DNA from 3 places in the Nocardioides sp. Z43_10 genome. Region 2 is predicted to be linked to each of the others. Evidence: predicted binding sites of a transcription regulator. Region 2 holds the regulator's gene; each other region holds the start of a gene.

Region 1 (4,716 bases), on a different contig from region 2:
GCGGGGCACGTCGCCCAGCAGCGCGGCCGCCATCATCGCCAGGCCCGCGACGATCAGCGCGATGCCGGCGATCAGGCGCCGCCGGATCGAGGTCTCGGGCAGGGCGACGTCGTCGCGCATCGCCTGGACCGGCGCGATCCGGCTGGTGTGGCGCGCCGGCAGCCAGGCCGCCGCCATCGTCACGGCCACGCCCACGACGTACGCCGTGATCACGGTGCTGGGCTGGAACACCAGCGACTGGCCGGCGATCTCCAGGCCGACGAAGGTCGAGAAGAACCACCGCAGCGCCATCGCCAGCAGCACGCCCAGCCCGAGCCCGAGGGTGGAGCCCAGCAGCCCGAGCACCAGCGCCTCGAGCAGCACCGAGCGGGTGACCTGTCCCTGCGAGGCGCCCAGGGCCCGCAGCAGGGCCAGCTCGCGGCTGCGCTGGGCGACCAGGATCGAGAACGTGTTCACGATCAGGAAGGCGCCGACGATCAGCGAGATGCCGGCGAAGATCAGCAGGAAGGTGCTCAGGAACGAGATGGCCTGGAGCAGCTGCGAGGCGGACTCGTCGGCGGCCTCGTCGCCGGTGACGGCCTCCACCCCGTCGGGCAGCTGGGCGGCCACCGCATCGCGCAGCTCCTCCTGGGAGACGCCGTCCTCCGCGGTGACCCAGATGTCGTTGTAGACATCGCGGCCCTCGTGGAAGAGCTGCTGGGCGGTGGGGGTGTCGAAGAGGGTCAGGGTGGCGCCGTTGAGCGACCCGCCGTCGGCGAAGTCGGCGACTCCGACCAGCTCCTTGCGCAGCACCGGCTCGGCGCCGACGGTGTTGAGCAGGACCTCGTCGCCGATCTCGTAGCCGGACTTGTCCGCGGTGTCCGCGTCGAGGGCGATCTCGCCGGCCGCGCTGGGCTCCTCACCCTCGACGATGGTGAGCCCCTCCAGGCCGTGGCCGGCCGGGGCGTCGTTCCAGTTCAGGCCGAGGCCGGGGGCGCCCTGCCCGCCGATCACCTTGTCCTCGGTGTCGACCACGAAGACGCCGTTGACGCTGACGTTGCCGTCGGCGCGGGCTGCGCCGGGGGTGTCGCGCAGGTCCTCGACGAGCTCGGCGGGCAGGGTCCGCGTCGAGATCCCCTCGCCGAGGTCCCCGCCGTCGGGGCGGACCACGACGTCGCCGACGGTGGAGGCGAACAGGGCGGTGAAGCTGCGTTCCAGGGTGTCGGTGAAGACCAGGGTCCCGGCCACGAACGCGATGCCCAGGACGATGGCGAAGGTGCTCAGCAGCAGCCGGATCTTGCGGCCGAGCAGGCTCTTGAGGGCGGCTCTCCACATGGTCAGGCGTCCCGATCCTGCATCAGCGGCACCTGGTCGTGGGGCGTCTGCTCGTGGGGGGTCTGCTCGTCCTCGCCCCGGCCGTGCGAGGCGGCGCCGGCCGGGTCGCTCATCTGCGTCATCACCGCGAGCACCTGCTCACGGGTGGGGTCGCGCAGCTCGTCGACGACGTGGCCGTCGGCGAGGAACACCACCCGGTCGGTGTACGCCGCGGCGACCGGGTCGTGGGTGACCATCACGACCGTCTGGCCGTAGTCGGTGACGCTGCGCCGCAGCAGCTCGAGCACCTCGGCCCCCGAGCGGGAGTCCAGGTTGCCGGTCGGCTCGTCGGCGAAGACGATCCGGGGCCTGCTCACCAGCGCACGGGCCACCGCGACCCGCTGCTGCTGGCCGCCGGAGAGCTCGTTGGGCTTGTGGTGCAGGCGGTCCGCGAGGCCGACCGTGTTGATCACCGTCCGGTGCCACTCGGGGTCGGGCTTGCGGCCCGCGATCGCCAGCGGCAGGGCGATGTTCTCCCCCGCGGTCAGCGTCGGGACCAGGTTGAACGACTGGAAGACGAACCCGACCTCGTCGCGGCGCAGCCGGGTCAGCGCCTTGTCCTTGAGCCGGCTCAGGTCCTGCTCGCCCACGAACACCGACCCCGACGTACCCGTGTCCAGAGCGGCGCAGCAGTGCATCAGCGTGGACTTGCCCGACCCGCTGGGCCCCATCACGGCGGTGAACTCACCCTCGTAGAGGTCGAGCGTGACGTCGTCGAGGGCGCGGACCAGCGCCTGCCCGGAGCCGTACGTCTTGGTGAGGTTCTGCACGCGTGCGGCAGGGATGCGCTGGATCGGCGCCGAGCTGAGGGTCATGGGTCAACCATCCCAACCCCAGGCCCGCTCGCCAACCGGGATTCTCCCCGGGGCATCCCTGAGGGGCTCGGACGGGGCCGGGGGCTGCCGGTTTCCCCGGCCGACCGGGGAAGCCTGAACTTGTCGGCCGAAACTTCGCCCGCCCAGTTCAGCGATACCCGGCCGACCGGGGAAACCGACACGCCAAGCCTCCTCGAACAAGCGTTCGATCCGCGCTACGCTGGCGCGATGGACTTCCAAGGGACGCTCTTCGCCGCCGACCCGCAGACCCTGGGCGGCGGACGGGCCCAGGTGCTGCCGCTGTCCGGTGCGGTCGAGCGTACGGCGCTGAGCCGCGGCGCGTGGGTCGACGTACGGCGCGACTGGGTCGCCGGCGCCGACGAGCTCTTCGAGGCGCTGGTCAGCGAGGTGCCGTGGCGCGCCGAGCGACGCGAGATGTACGACCGGGTCGTGGACGTGCCGCGGCTGGTGTACACCTACGGGATCGGGGCGCCGCTGCCGCATCCGGTCCTCGAGCAGGCGCGCGACGCGCTCTCGGAGTATTACCGCCCCGAGCTCGGCGAGCCGTTCCTGACCGCCGGGTGCTGCTACTACCGCGACGGGCGCGACTCGGTGGCCTGGCACGGCGACACGTTCGGCCGCGGGCGGACCCAGGACACGATGGTCGCGATCATCTCGGTGGGCGACCCGCGCCGGCTGGCCCTCCGGCCGCGTGGCGGCGGGGGCGGCTCGACGGGCTTCACGATGGGCCACGGCGACCTGCTGGTGATGGGCGGATCGTGCCAGCGCACCTGGGAGCACGCGGTGCCCAAGGTCGCCCACGCCGGGCCGCGACTGTCGGTGCAGTTCCGCCCGCGCCACGTCTTCTGAGGCACGGGCGGTTCTGAGGCACGGGCGGCCACACCGGGCCGCCGTCGCCAGACCCGGCTCAGCTCCGGCAGTCGCAGCCGCGGCGCCCCCGGCGCCGACCCAGCCAGTAGAACAGCACCGCACCGGCCAGCCCGGCCAGGGCCGGCTTGGCGTAGCTCTTCACCAGCACCGGCAGCACCGCCGCGCCGAGGTCGAGCGCCTCGCCCTGGGGCCCGCCGCCGACCCGGTCCGAGGCCGGCCCGGGATCCACCGCCCGCGCCGAGGGCGCCGCCGCGGGAGCCGGAGCGGCGGGCGCGGGCGCAGCGACTGCCGGACCAGGCGGAGCAGGCGCCGCCGGAGCCACCTCCGCGGCCTCCTCGGCGGCGTCGTCCCCCGCAGCCATCTCCTGCGACGCGCCCACCCGCTGCTGCAGGCAGTCCACGAACTGGTGCAGCAGCTTCTCGCTGACCTCCTGGATCACCCCGCGCCCGAACTGCGCGGGCTTGCCGGTGATCGCCAGGTCGGTGACCACCGTGACCCGGGTGCCCGTCGCCTCGGCCGTCATCGAGGCGACCACGTCCGCGCCGGCCGTGCCGTTGCCGCGCTTGTCCTTGCCCTTGGCGGCGATCTTCATGACGTGGGCGCCCTCGTCCTTGTCGACGAAGGTGCCGGTGCCGTTGTAGACCAGCGCGATCGGACCCAGCTTGACCTTGACCGAGCCGTGGAAGCTGTCCCCCTCCACCGAGGACACCACCGCCCCGGGGAAGCAGCCGGCCACCGACTCGATGTCGTTGAGCGCGGCCCAGGTCTCCTCGACCGAGGCCGGCACCGTGAACTCGTGGGTCAGCTCCATCCGCCTCAGGCCCCCGCGGCGGCGAGCACGGCCCGCCGAGTGAGCACGGTGGCGAGGTGGCGGCGGTAGTCGGCGTCGCCGTTGAGGTCCGAGGGCGGGTTGGTGCCCTCGGTCACCGCGGCCGCCGCACGCCGTACGGCGTCGTCGGTGGCGGGCTGGCCGACCAGCGCCTCCTCCACCGCGCGGGCCCGCAACGGCGTGGAGCCCATGTTGGTCAGCCCCACCCGGGCCTCGGCGATGGTTCCGCCCTCGGCGCGCACGGTCGCCGCGACCGCCACGATCGGCCACTGGTGCGCGACCCGGACGAACTTCTCGTAGTGCGCCCCCCAGCCGGTGTGCTTGGGCAGCCGGATCTCGGTGAGGATCTCGTCGTCGGCGATCGCGGTGGTCATGAAGTCCTCGAAGAAGTCGTCGGCCGCCACGGTGCGGGAGCCGGCGCCGCTCGCGATCACGAACTGCGCGCCCAGCGCCAGCGCCGGAGCCCCCAGGTCTCCGGCGGGGTCCGCGTGCGCGAGCGCACCGCCGAACGTGCCGCGGTGGCGGATCTGGGCGTCGGCCAGGTGCCCGATCGCGCGGGTCACCAGCGCGGCGTGCTGGGCCACCAGCGGGTCCTTGCCGACCTGGTCGTGGGTGGTCATCGCGCCGACGACGAGGGCGTCGCCGTCGTCGCGGATCCCGCGCAGGGCGTCGATGCGGCGCAGGTCGATCACCATCTCGGGTGCGTTGAGCCGCATCCGCAGCACCGGCAGCAGGCTCTGCCCGCCGGCGATGATCTTGGCGTCGTCGCCGTGCGCGGCGAGCAGGCCGAGGGCCTCCTCGACGGTGGTGGGCGCGACGTAGTCGAAC
Region 2 (4,716 bases):
TCGGCCTTCCCCAAGGACGGCGAGGGGGAGGCCGACGCCGGTAGGACCCAGGCCAAGGGGATGGTCCAGGAGCTGTTCACCCACGCCGAGCGGATGGCGGCCGACCTCGAGTCCGACGTGCTGTGGCTCTCCGAGGCCCGCGACCGGATCCCCGCCCGGCTCTGCGTGGCCCCGCTGCAGGTGTGGGGCCAGATGCGCGACAAGCTGCTGCGCGAGAAGACGGTGGTGTTCACCAGCGCCACCCTGATGCTGGGCGGCGACTTCAACTCGGTGGCCACCAGCGTCGGGCTCAAGCCCTCCGAGCGCGACACGGTGCTCGGCGAGCGGGCCGCGTCACCGCCCGAGGGGGTGCTCCCGTGGCGCGGGCTCGACGTCGGCTCGCCCTTCGACTACGGCCGCCAGGGCATCCTCTACGTCGCGCGCCACCTGCCGCCCCCGGGTCGCGACGGGCTGGGCGAGCGTCAGCTCGACGAGATCGTGGAGCTCATCGACGCCTCCGACGGGCGCGCGCTGGGGCTGTTCTCCTCGCGCCGCGCCGCCGAGGCGGCCGCGGAGGCGGTCCGGGCCCGGCTGCCACACCTGACCACGCTGGCCCAGGGCGACGCCCAGCTGCCGGAGCTGGCCAAGCAGTTCGTCGAGGACCCGCACACCTGCCTGTTCGGCACGCTCAGCCTGTGGCAGGGCCTCGACGTGCCCGGCGACACCTGTCAGCTGGTGCTGATCGACCGGATCCCGTTCCCGCGCCCCGACGACCCGCTGATGTCGGCGCGCCAGCAGGCGGTCGACAAGTCCGGCGGCAACGGCTTCATGCAGGTGGCCGCCACCCACGCCGCGCTGCTGCTGGCCCAGGGGGCCGGCCGGCTGATCCGGACCACCTCCGACAAGGGCGTCGTCGCGATCCTGGACCCACGGCTGGCCACGGCCCGCTACGGCGGCTTCCTCAAGGCGAGCCTGCCGGCGATGTGGCCGACCACCGACCCGGCCGTGGTCCGCAAGGCGCTCAAGCGCCTCTCCGAGAGCGAGTGAGCCCGGGCCTCAGATGAACGCCGAGGCCACCACGAACGCCACCAGCGAGATCACCAGGATCAGCGCCGTCAGCCGCGCCCAGGCCGGGGGACCGGACGGGCGGAGGTGGGTGGTCGGCAGGTCGGCCCCACGCAGCTCCGGAGGCAGGCTCGGGTCCTGTCCCGGCGACGCGGGCCTGCCCCGCTGGCGGCTGCGCAGGTAGTGGAGCATCGAGGCGACCCAGTCGTCGACCTGGGCCATGTCGTAGGACGCCTCCTGGCGGCGCACCGTGAAGCGGACGTCGAGGAGGTCGTCGGTCGACACGGCCGGTGGCGACTGCGCGATCGCGGCCTGCACCCGGGCGATGAACGCGTCGACCTCCGCGGGGTCGTAGCCCTCGCGGAACCTGCGAGCGGTGAAGCGGGGCGCGAGATCCATGTGCAGACGCTAGCGCGCCGTGCGGTGCCCTCGTCGGGCGCTCCAGCGATCCCCGACCCAGAAGCCGATCAGCACCACCAGCCAGCCGACGACCACGTCGAGGACCCAGTGGTTGCCGGTGCCCACGATGACGACCGCGGTGACCAGCGCGTAGGCCCAGCCCAACGACCTGATCCACACTCCGCGGACCTCACGGTGCACCGCGAGCGCCACCCAGAGCGCCCAGCCGGCGTGCAGCGACGGGAAGGCGGCCAGCTGGTTGGTGAGGTCGCCGAACCCCTTGGGTGCCGAGGCCTCGCCACCCCACCAGCCGTCGGCGGCGTGCAGGTGCAGGACGTCGACGTAGCCGTCCACCAGCCGCGGGGGAGCGGTGGGGAGCAGCAGGTACATCGCCAGGCCCAGGACGGTGGCGACGAGCAGCGCCGTACGCGCCGGGACGTAGGCGGCGCGGCCCCGTAAGTAGAGCCAGACCAGGGCGACGAGCGTGACGACGTAGTGGGTGGTGGCGTACCAGTAGGAGGCGGCCAGGCCCACCCAGGAGACCGCGACGAACCACTGGTTGAGGCCGGCCTCGACGTCGAGGCCGACCAGGCTCTCCAGGTGCAGCAGCTGGACCGCGCGCTCTCGCGCCGGCTCGAAGGAGTCGTCGGCCACCAGGCGACTGGCGCTGTAGGCGACGTAGAGGCTGGCCAGCACCGCGAGCTCGAGGAGCCCGCGCCGCAGACGCGGCCGGGTCGCGAGGGTGGAGCGCCCTGCCGTCCGGTGGGCGGCGGCGGTCGGGGGCTGTCTCGCGATCGTCACTTCCCCATTCTCCCGCGAGCTCGTCGGATCCGCATCAGGAATGACCCTGAGCGGGCCCGTGCCCGATCCGAGGGTCACATGCGGCGCAGGACCGCCGTGACCTTACCGAGGATCGTCGCATGGGTCCCGTCAATAGGGTCGTACGCCGTGTTGTGCGGGAGCAGCCACACCTGGCCGTCCTTGCGCTGGAACGTCTTCACCGTGGCCTCGCCGTCGATCATCGCCGCCACGATCTCCCCGTTGTTGGCGGTCGGCTGCTGGCGGATCACGACGTAGTCCCCGTTGCAGATGGCCGCGTCGATCATCGAGTCACCGGCCACCTCGAGCAGGAACAGCGTGCCGTCGCCGACGAGCTGCTTGGGCAGCGGGAACACGTCCTCGACGCGCTCCTCGGCCAGGATCGGCCCGCCGGCGGCGATCCGGCCGACCATCGGCACGTTGATCGCCGCGGGCATCGCGTCGCCGATGCCGGTCGGGTCGAAGTCCTCCTCGGCGACCGGGTCCGGCGCCGACATGGAACGGCGTGCGGCCATCACCTCGGGCAGGAAGACCTCGATGGCCCGGGGGCGGTTGGGGTCGCGCTTGAGGAAGCCCTTCTCCTCGAGCACCTTCAGCTGGTGCGCCACCGACGAGGAGCTGGTCAGCCCGACCTTCTCGCCGATCTCGCGCATGCTCGGCGGGTAGCCGCGCATCTCGATGGAGTCGCGGATGACGTTGAGGACCCGCTGCTGGCGCGGGGTCAGGCCGGTGGCGTCGGGGGGCCCGTCCGGCAGCACCGCGACCTTGGCGCCGCCCTTGCCGGCGCCCTTGGCGCGCGCCTTGGCGGGAGTGGACGCGCTGGTGCGGCCCCCGTCGTCCGAGCCCGTTCCTCTGGCCATCTGTGTGCCTCTCTGCTTCGGGGCGGTGTGAGCGCCGGCCGCGCCGTCGCGTCCGCCGATGCTCCCTACCGTAGACCGCCGACACCGGCAGGTTCAAACATCTGTTCGAAGGGGCGTGTCGCCCTCGCCAGGCCGGTGAACTCGAACGCATGTTCGGCGTTTCTCTTGCCCTATTCGAACACATGCTCTAAGTTCGCTCGTATGTTCGATCGAACGCCTGATCGAACGGATGCCTTTCAAGCGACATGCCCGATCAGGTGACTCGGAGACGCTTCCTCACGCGGCCGGCGACAGCGGCTCGCACCGGGACTGTCGGTGGTCGCTTGTAGACACAGACCGACACGGCAGCACTGCCGGGCAACCGCCCGGCCCTGACGCCGCCTTCCCCTGGAGGTCCCCATGAGCAGCACCGCAGTCCACCCGGCCGCACCGTCGTTGGCCGCACAGTCACTGGCCGCACAGCCCGTTGCCCGCCCCGTCTCGCGTCCCGCCCGCCCCGTGGCCGGGCCGGTGCGGCTGACCCGTCGCGGGAGGGCGGTGATCCTGGGCGGCGCCGTCTCGCTGCTGCTGGCGGTAGGGGTGGTGCTCGGTGACGGCTCCGTCGCCACGCAGAGCGCCGGGCAGGCACCGGACACCCGGATCGTCGCGGTCGGGCCCGGTGACACGCTGTGGGGGATCGCCAGCGAGATCGCCTCGCCGGGGGATACCCGCGAGGTGGTCGACGAGATCCAGCGGCTCAACGCCCTCGACTCGGCCGCGGTGATGTCCGGTCAGCGGTTGCGCGTGCCCGTGCGCGACTGAGCGATCAGCGCGCTGCCCGTCGGCCCCCGGTGGGGCGCGGCGCCTCGTCGGGGCGTCGCGTGACGCCGAGCTCGCGCAGGGCGTGGCTGCCGAGCAGCAGGGCGGCGAAGAGACAGGCGATGGCGCCGAGGCAGGCCAGTGCCAGGAAGCCCCAGGCGGCGGAGTCGCCGGCCCGTGCCGTGCTGCCGAAGTCGATGGCAGCGCTGACGAGGTAGCCCCACGCCACCACCGTCACCGTGATCCCCAGTGCCAGCGCCATGAGCAGGCCGCGCCGCCTGCGCGGCGCGGCCATCGCACGACGGGCCCCTGCTCGCTTGCCGCCACTGCCCGTGCTCACGCTCACGATTCTCCTCTGAGTTCCGCTGGCAAGGGTAAGGCTCCTCCCTGTGGGCCCAGCGGTCAGCCGTCCGGGGAGGTCCGATGGCTACTGCGTGACGAGGTTGTAGCTGACCAGCTCGGTGCCGTTGCCGTCGATCGACTCGATGATCGCGGTGTCGGGGCCCTTGACCAGGACGTGCGCCGAGCTGCCCGGCGTGGTGTTGTCCTGCCAGCCCTTCTCCACGAACCGCGCCACCGCCTCGCCGGCGGCGTCGGCGCCCTCGCTGTCGGGGGCGACGAGGATGCTGAAGCTGGTTCCGTCGTCGGCCTTCTCCGAGTTCGTCGAGACCAGCTCGCCCTCGATCAGCGGCGCGTCCTGCTCCGGGTAGCCCTCCGGCAGTGCGTCCGGGTCCGGCACCTCTCCGGTGCCGCTGGGGGACTCCAGGCTCGAGGGCTCCTGCTCGGAGTCTCCCTC
Region 3 (4,716 bases), on a different contig from region 2:
CGGCCGACCTCGGAGCCCGGCCCGAGCAGCACCATCACCTCACCGGAGGCGAGGTGGGGGGCGAGCAGGTCGAGGGTCGCCACCGGCTTCCCCCGCTCGCCGGCCAGGTGGGTGGCCGAGACCAGCCGGCAGACCCGCGCCCACCCGGACCGGCCGACGGCCAGGAGCGTCACCCGCGGCAGCCGGGGGTCGCGGTGGGCGCCGCCGCGCACGGGGGTCCGCAGGGGCGTGGGCGGCGCCGCCTCCTCCCCCGGCCCCGCCCAGCGGGCGTCCAGCGGGGCGACGGCGAGATCCACCCCCAGGAGGGGGCGGATCCCGCCGGCCAGGCACGCCTTGGCGAACTTCACCGCGCCGTAGGTCCCGTCCCGGTCGGTCAGCGCGAGGGTGTCCATCCCGTGCTCGGCCGCCCGCTCGACGAGCGTGTGCGGGTGGGACGCGCCGTACTGCAGGGAGTAGCCGGAGGCCACGTGCAGGTGCGGGAACGGGTCGGGCATGGGGGGCCGCCTCCTGGACAGTCGGCTCGACCCCTGACTGACTCGAACGTCTGTTCGAACAGGTCAACGATAGCCCCGGCCCCGAGGGAGGCGTCAAGCGGGGGCTTCCGGACGCCGCCGGCGCGCCCGCTCAGCACCCGGGCGCGATCACCAGATGGCCTCGGCCCACTCCGGGTGGTCGATGAACGGGTTGCGGTTGCGCTGGTAGGTCTCGTAGATGACGTCGTTGCGGCGCCTCTCGAAGGCGTCCGGCGGGTCCTGGGCGTTCCACTGCAGCAGCACCGAGAGCTTGCCGTGCAGCGGCGCGGTGCCGTTGCCGACCACGTTGTTGACCTCGAGGTCGGGGAACCCGTCGCCACCCTCGTAGCGCACCGACATGAAGAAGATCATCCGCGCCACGTCACCCTTGACGGCGTTGCGGGGCTCCCAGGAGTCGGCGTCGGCGTAGTTGCCCGGCGCCTCGGAGTTCTGGGTGCCACCGGCGTCGAAGTCGAGGTTGCCGCGCGCGGAGTTGACGCTCACGTCCTCGGGGCGCAGGTGGTGCAGGTCGGTGCCCGGGCCGGTGGCGGTCCCGAAGTCGCCGTGGGACTTGGCCCAGACGTGCTCGCGGTTCCACTGGGTGACCCCGCCGCCGTTGTTGGACTTCGCCATCGAGAGCCCGCTGTAGAGGGTGCGGATGTTGGCCGAGTTCGACGGGTCCTGGTCGGTGACCTTGAGTGCGTTCCACACCGCGTCGTAGGAGAGCTTGGTGACGCCGCGGGAGATGATGGTGTGCAGCGCCGACTCCAGCGCCGCGCCGCTCTTGCCGAGCGCGGCGGCGTAGTAGGTGGCGTCGTAGTCCGTCGAGCCGCCGGTGGCCGGCGGAGGCGTCTGCCCACCGCCGGAGCCGCCGTCCCCACCGGTGCCGCCGGCGAAGGCGAACGCCGTCGCGCTGGTCAGGCCCGGGCGCGAGAAGTACGCCGCGAGCGCGCCGGTCACGTCGATCTGGCGCCCCAACAGGGCGGGGTTGGTCTTCAGGCCCCACCCGGAGCGCAGGGCGCTGGGGATCTGGACGTAGAGCATCTTGGTGGTGTCGGTGACACCGGCGGTGTCGGCGATCGCCAGCGCGTAGTCGCTGGGGAACCCGCTGCGCACCACCGTCGTGGAGGCGGTCGGCTGCCCGACGACGTAGCCCCGGACGGTGGCGACCGAGCCGTTCTGGGTGGCGCGGGCCGCGGCCACCGTGATCGGCGTGGCGGCCTGGGCGGTCTGCCCCGTCGAGTCGCCCTGGAGAGGGGCGGTGAGCGGGGTGGCGGGCGCGAGCGCCAGCAGGGGGATGAGGAGGAACAGGGAGAGCACCTGCGCCGCACGACGGCGACGCAACCCGAGACTGGGGGGCATGAGGCTCCGATCAGGAGAGGACGACGAAGTGCCCGGCGGGGCGCCGGGCCCCCGCAGCCTGACGCCCCGCGGGCTCGGCGTCCAGACCCGAAACCCCGTGTTCTCGCCTTCTTCTCACGGGCGCAACAACCGCCCCGCCTCAGAGGTTCAGGCGACCCCGGAGCGCCGGACCGGAGCCACCGCACGGGCGGGGAGCGGCACGTGCGGCATCAGGCCGAGCGCCGACTCCACGACCGCGAGGAACCGGTCGGCGTCGCGGACCAGGTCGTCGGCCTCACGCTCGGTCACCGCCCGCGTCGAGCCGGCCTCGGCGGCGGCGCGCTTGCCGGCGCCGGCCGCGAAGAAGGCGGCCCACTCCCGCAGCTCGGGAGCCACCTCGGCGAGCAGCACCCAGGCGTTCTTCTGCTGACGCCGCCGGCTCGCGACCGGCAGGGCCCGGGCGGCGAGCAGCGCGGCGGCGGCACGCAGCGCCGAGACGTGCGCGCAGGCGTAGCGGGTCGGCACGTCGGCGGCGGTGATCGCCTCCTGCAGCGACTCGGCCGAGCGGGCGAGGTAGGAGTGGGTGGTCGCGGGCAGGGAGTAGGGGCTGACCTCGAGCATCGCGGGCCGCCTCAGTCCACACAGCCGACAAGGCGCCAGCCGCCGTCGGCCCAGTCGAAGGCCAGGTCGAAGACGCCCCGGCCCGCTCCGCCGGTCGCCACGCCGCGACCGGCCTCCACCCGCCAGAGCTCCCGCTCGCGGAGCAGGTCGGGCGCCAGCAGCGCCCCGTCGGCCGGGACCCGGGACTCCTCGGAGCCGATCACCGCCCGCACCCCCGCGGACTGCCACCACGGGCCGGTCTCCACCCAGTGCGCGATGACGTCGCTGACCTTCCACAGCCGGCCGTGCCAGAGGAACTGCTCGGGCCCCTCGAGCGTCGAGCCCGGGCCTCCCACCGGCCCCTTGCGGACCTCCACCGGGTCGTCGTAACGCCGCATGCCTCGCTCCTTCGTCGCCACCCCGCACCGGTCTCGACCCCGGAGGGCCCGGAGGGGGCGGGGGTCGAGGTCGCCCCCACCGGGCCCGTTGTTCGAACGCGTGTTCGAACAACGCCACGGTACACCGCACCACCGACAGGACGTCAACCCCCCGGCGCGCCGCCGGGCGGGAGCGCAGAGCCGCTCGGCCTCAGGGGGCCTCGGGGTGCCACAGGCAGGGCAGCAGCGCGACGTACAGCGCGATCGAGAGCCAGGCGACCACGGCGAGCACCGTGGGCGGATCGGCCCGCAGCCCGATCACCGCCGCCACGATCCCGAAGCCCGCCAGCGAGGTCAGCGCGCTGCGCGACCACGTGGCCTGGTGACGCCAGAACGCCAGCAGGACCCCGATCAGCGGCGCCATCACCAGGAACAGCACGACCGCCACCGGCACGAAGGCCGGCACCTGCAGCGCGCTCTCCTCGATCGCCGGAACGCCACCGTCGGCGAGGATCTCGCGTGCCGTCGGGTTGCGCCCGGCCCAGACCTCCACCAGCTCCTCGCGCAGCGCCGCGGTGAGCGCCACCGCCACGCCGAGCAGGACGATCTGGGCGAGGAGCAGCGCCGTCCCGATCCGCACCGGCGCCAGCCGCCCGAGCCCCGGCAGTCGTCGCAGCATCTGCCCGGTGGGTCGTCGGCTCATCAGGCTCCCTCGTGTCGTTAGGGTCGAAGTATGCCGAGCGAGCACCCCGCGATCACCCGTTTTCGCGAAGAGCACCGGCGCCGCGGCGGGTCCGGCGAGATCGTCGTGCTCCCCGACGCGGTCCACACCGCCGCGCTGGCCGCCGAGGCGCTCGGGTGCGAGGTGGGAGCGATCGCCAACAGCCTGCTCTTCGACGCCGACGGCCGCCCGGTGCTGGTGCTCACCTCCGGCGCCCACCGCGTCGACACCACCCGCACCGCCGCGCGACTGGGTCACGACCGGCTGCGCCGCGCCTCCCCCGACTTCGTCCGCCGGCACACCGGCCAGGTGATCGGCGGGGTCTCGCCGTTCGCGCACCCGGCCCCGATCCCGACGGCCGTGGACTCCTGGTTGCGCAGGTACGACGTGGTGTGGGCGGCCGCCGGCCACCCCTCGGCCGTCTTCTCCACGACGTTCGAGGAGCTGGTCGCGATGACCGGTGCGGTCGAGATCGACGTCGACTAGCGTCACCGCACTCCGACATCGCCACCTGACAGGAAGGCCCGCATGGAGATCTGGATCAACCCCGCCTGCGCGAAGTGCCGCACGGCGCAGGCGACGCTCGATGAGGCCGGCGTCGACTACACCGTGCGCCGCTACCTCGACGATCCGCCCAGCGCCGACGAGCTGGCGGCCGTGCTCGACCGACTCGGGCTGGAGCCCTGGGACGTGGCCCGCTCCAAGGAGGCCCGCGAGGCCGGCATCGACCTGCCCCGCGACGCCGGGCACCGCGCGCAGTGGCTCGCCGCGCTGGCCGCGCACCCCCGGGCCCTGCAGCGCCCGATCCTGACCGCCTCCGACGGCACCACGGTGGTCGGCCGCGACCCCGAGTCGCTGAACGCCGTCATCGACGCGGAGATCGGGGGCCACTGACGTGGAGTCGCTGTCCCTGGCCTTCTCCAGCGGCTGGGCGAGCGGCGTCAACGCCTACCTCGTGGTCCTGGTCCTGGGCGTCGCCGACCGGGTCGGCGGACTGGAGCAGGTCCCCGACGTGCTCGCCCGCTGGGACGTCCTCGCGCTGGCCCTGGCGCTCTACTCCCTCGAGTTCGTGGCCGACAAGATCCCCTGGCTCGACTCCACCTGGGACGCCGTGTCCACGACCATCCGGCCCACCGTCGGCGCGGTGATCGGGGTGCTGCTCGCG

What was found. Region 2 encodes LexA, which represses DNA repair genes until DNA is damaged. Its sites were predicted from a motif close to TCGAACANNTGTTCGA; they were not measured.
Region 1: a site for LexA is predicted at 2,362-2,377, ahead of AC6EI4_RS04560 (alpha-ketoglutarate-dependent dioxygenase AlkB). Genes of this name have one in related genera too.
Region 3: a site for LexA is predicted at 2,944-2,959, ahead of AC6EI4_RS14015 (DUF6504 family protein). Genes of this name have one in related genera too.

The regions. Positions count from the first base shown of each region.
Region 1 covers NZ_JCBAJY010000002.1:268,388-273,103, forward strand. Annotated here, with positions in the region: gene AC6EI4_RS04550 (ABC transporter permease) at 1-1,314, opposite strand, end outside; gene AC6EI4_RS04555 (ABC transporter ATP-binding protein) at 1,317-2,168, opposite strand; gene AC6EI4_RS04560 (alpha-ketoglutarate-dependent dioxygenase AlkB) at 2,397-3,038, shown strand; gene AC6EI4_RS04565 (SRPBCC family protein) at 3,097-3,870, opposite strand; gene AC6EI4_RS04570 (FAD binding domain-containing protein) at 3,876-4,716, opposite strand, start outside.
Region 2 covers NZ_JCBAJY010000003.1:368,432-373,147, reverse strand. Annotated here, with positions in the region: gene AC6EI4_RS07990 (ATP-dependent DNA helicase) at 1-1,026, shown strand, start outside; gene AC6EI4_RS07985 (DivIVA domain-containing protein) at 1,036-1,443, opposite strand; gene AC6EI4_RS07980 (phosphatase PAP2 family protein) at 1,453-2,244, opposite strand; gene lexA (transcriptional repressor LexA) at 2,319-3,122, opposite strand; gene AC6EI4_RS07970 (LysM peptidoglycan-binding domain-containing protein) at 3,522-3,923, shown strand; gene AC6EI4_RS07965 (hypothetical protein) at 3,928-4,260, opposite strand; gene AC6EI4_RS07960 (hypothetical protein) at 4,348-4,716, opposite strand, start outside.
Region 3 covers NZ_JCBAJY010000007.1:102,046-106,761, reverse strand. Annotated here, with positions in the region: gene AC6EI4_RS14030 (DNA polymerase III subunit alpha) at 1-494, opposite strand, end outside; gene AC6EI4_RS14025 (endonuclease) at 642-1,874, opposite strand; gene AC6EI4_RS14020 (SAV_6107 family HEPN domain-containing protein) at 2,022-2,474, opposite strand; gene AC6EI4_RS14015 (DUF6504 family protein) at 2,486-2,851, opposite strand; gene AC6EI4_RS14010 (hypothetical protein) at 3,042-3,533, opposite strand; gene AC6EI4_RS14005 (YbaK/EbsC family protein) at 3,564-4,037, shown strand; gene AC6EI4_RS14000 (ArsC/Spx/MgsR family protein) at 4,080-4,445, shown strand; gene AC6EI4_RS13995 (DUF4126 domain-containing protein) at 4,447-4,716, shown strand, end outside.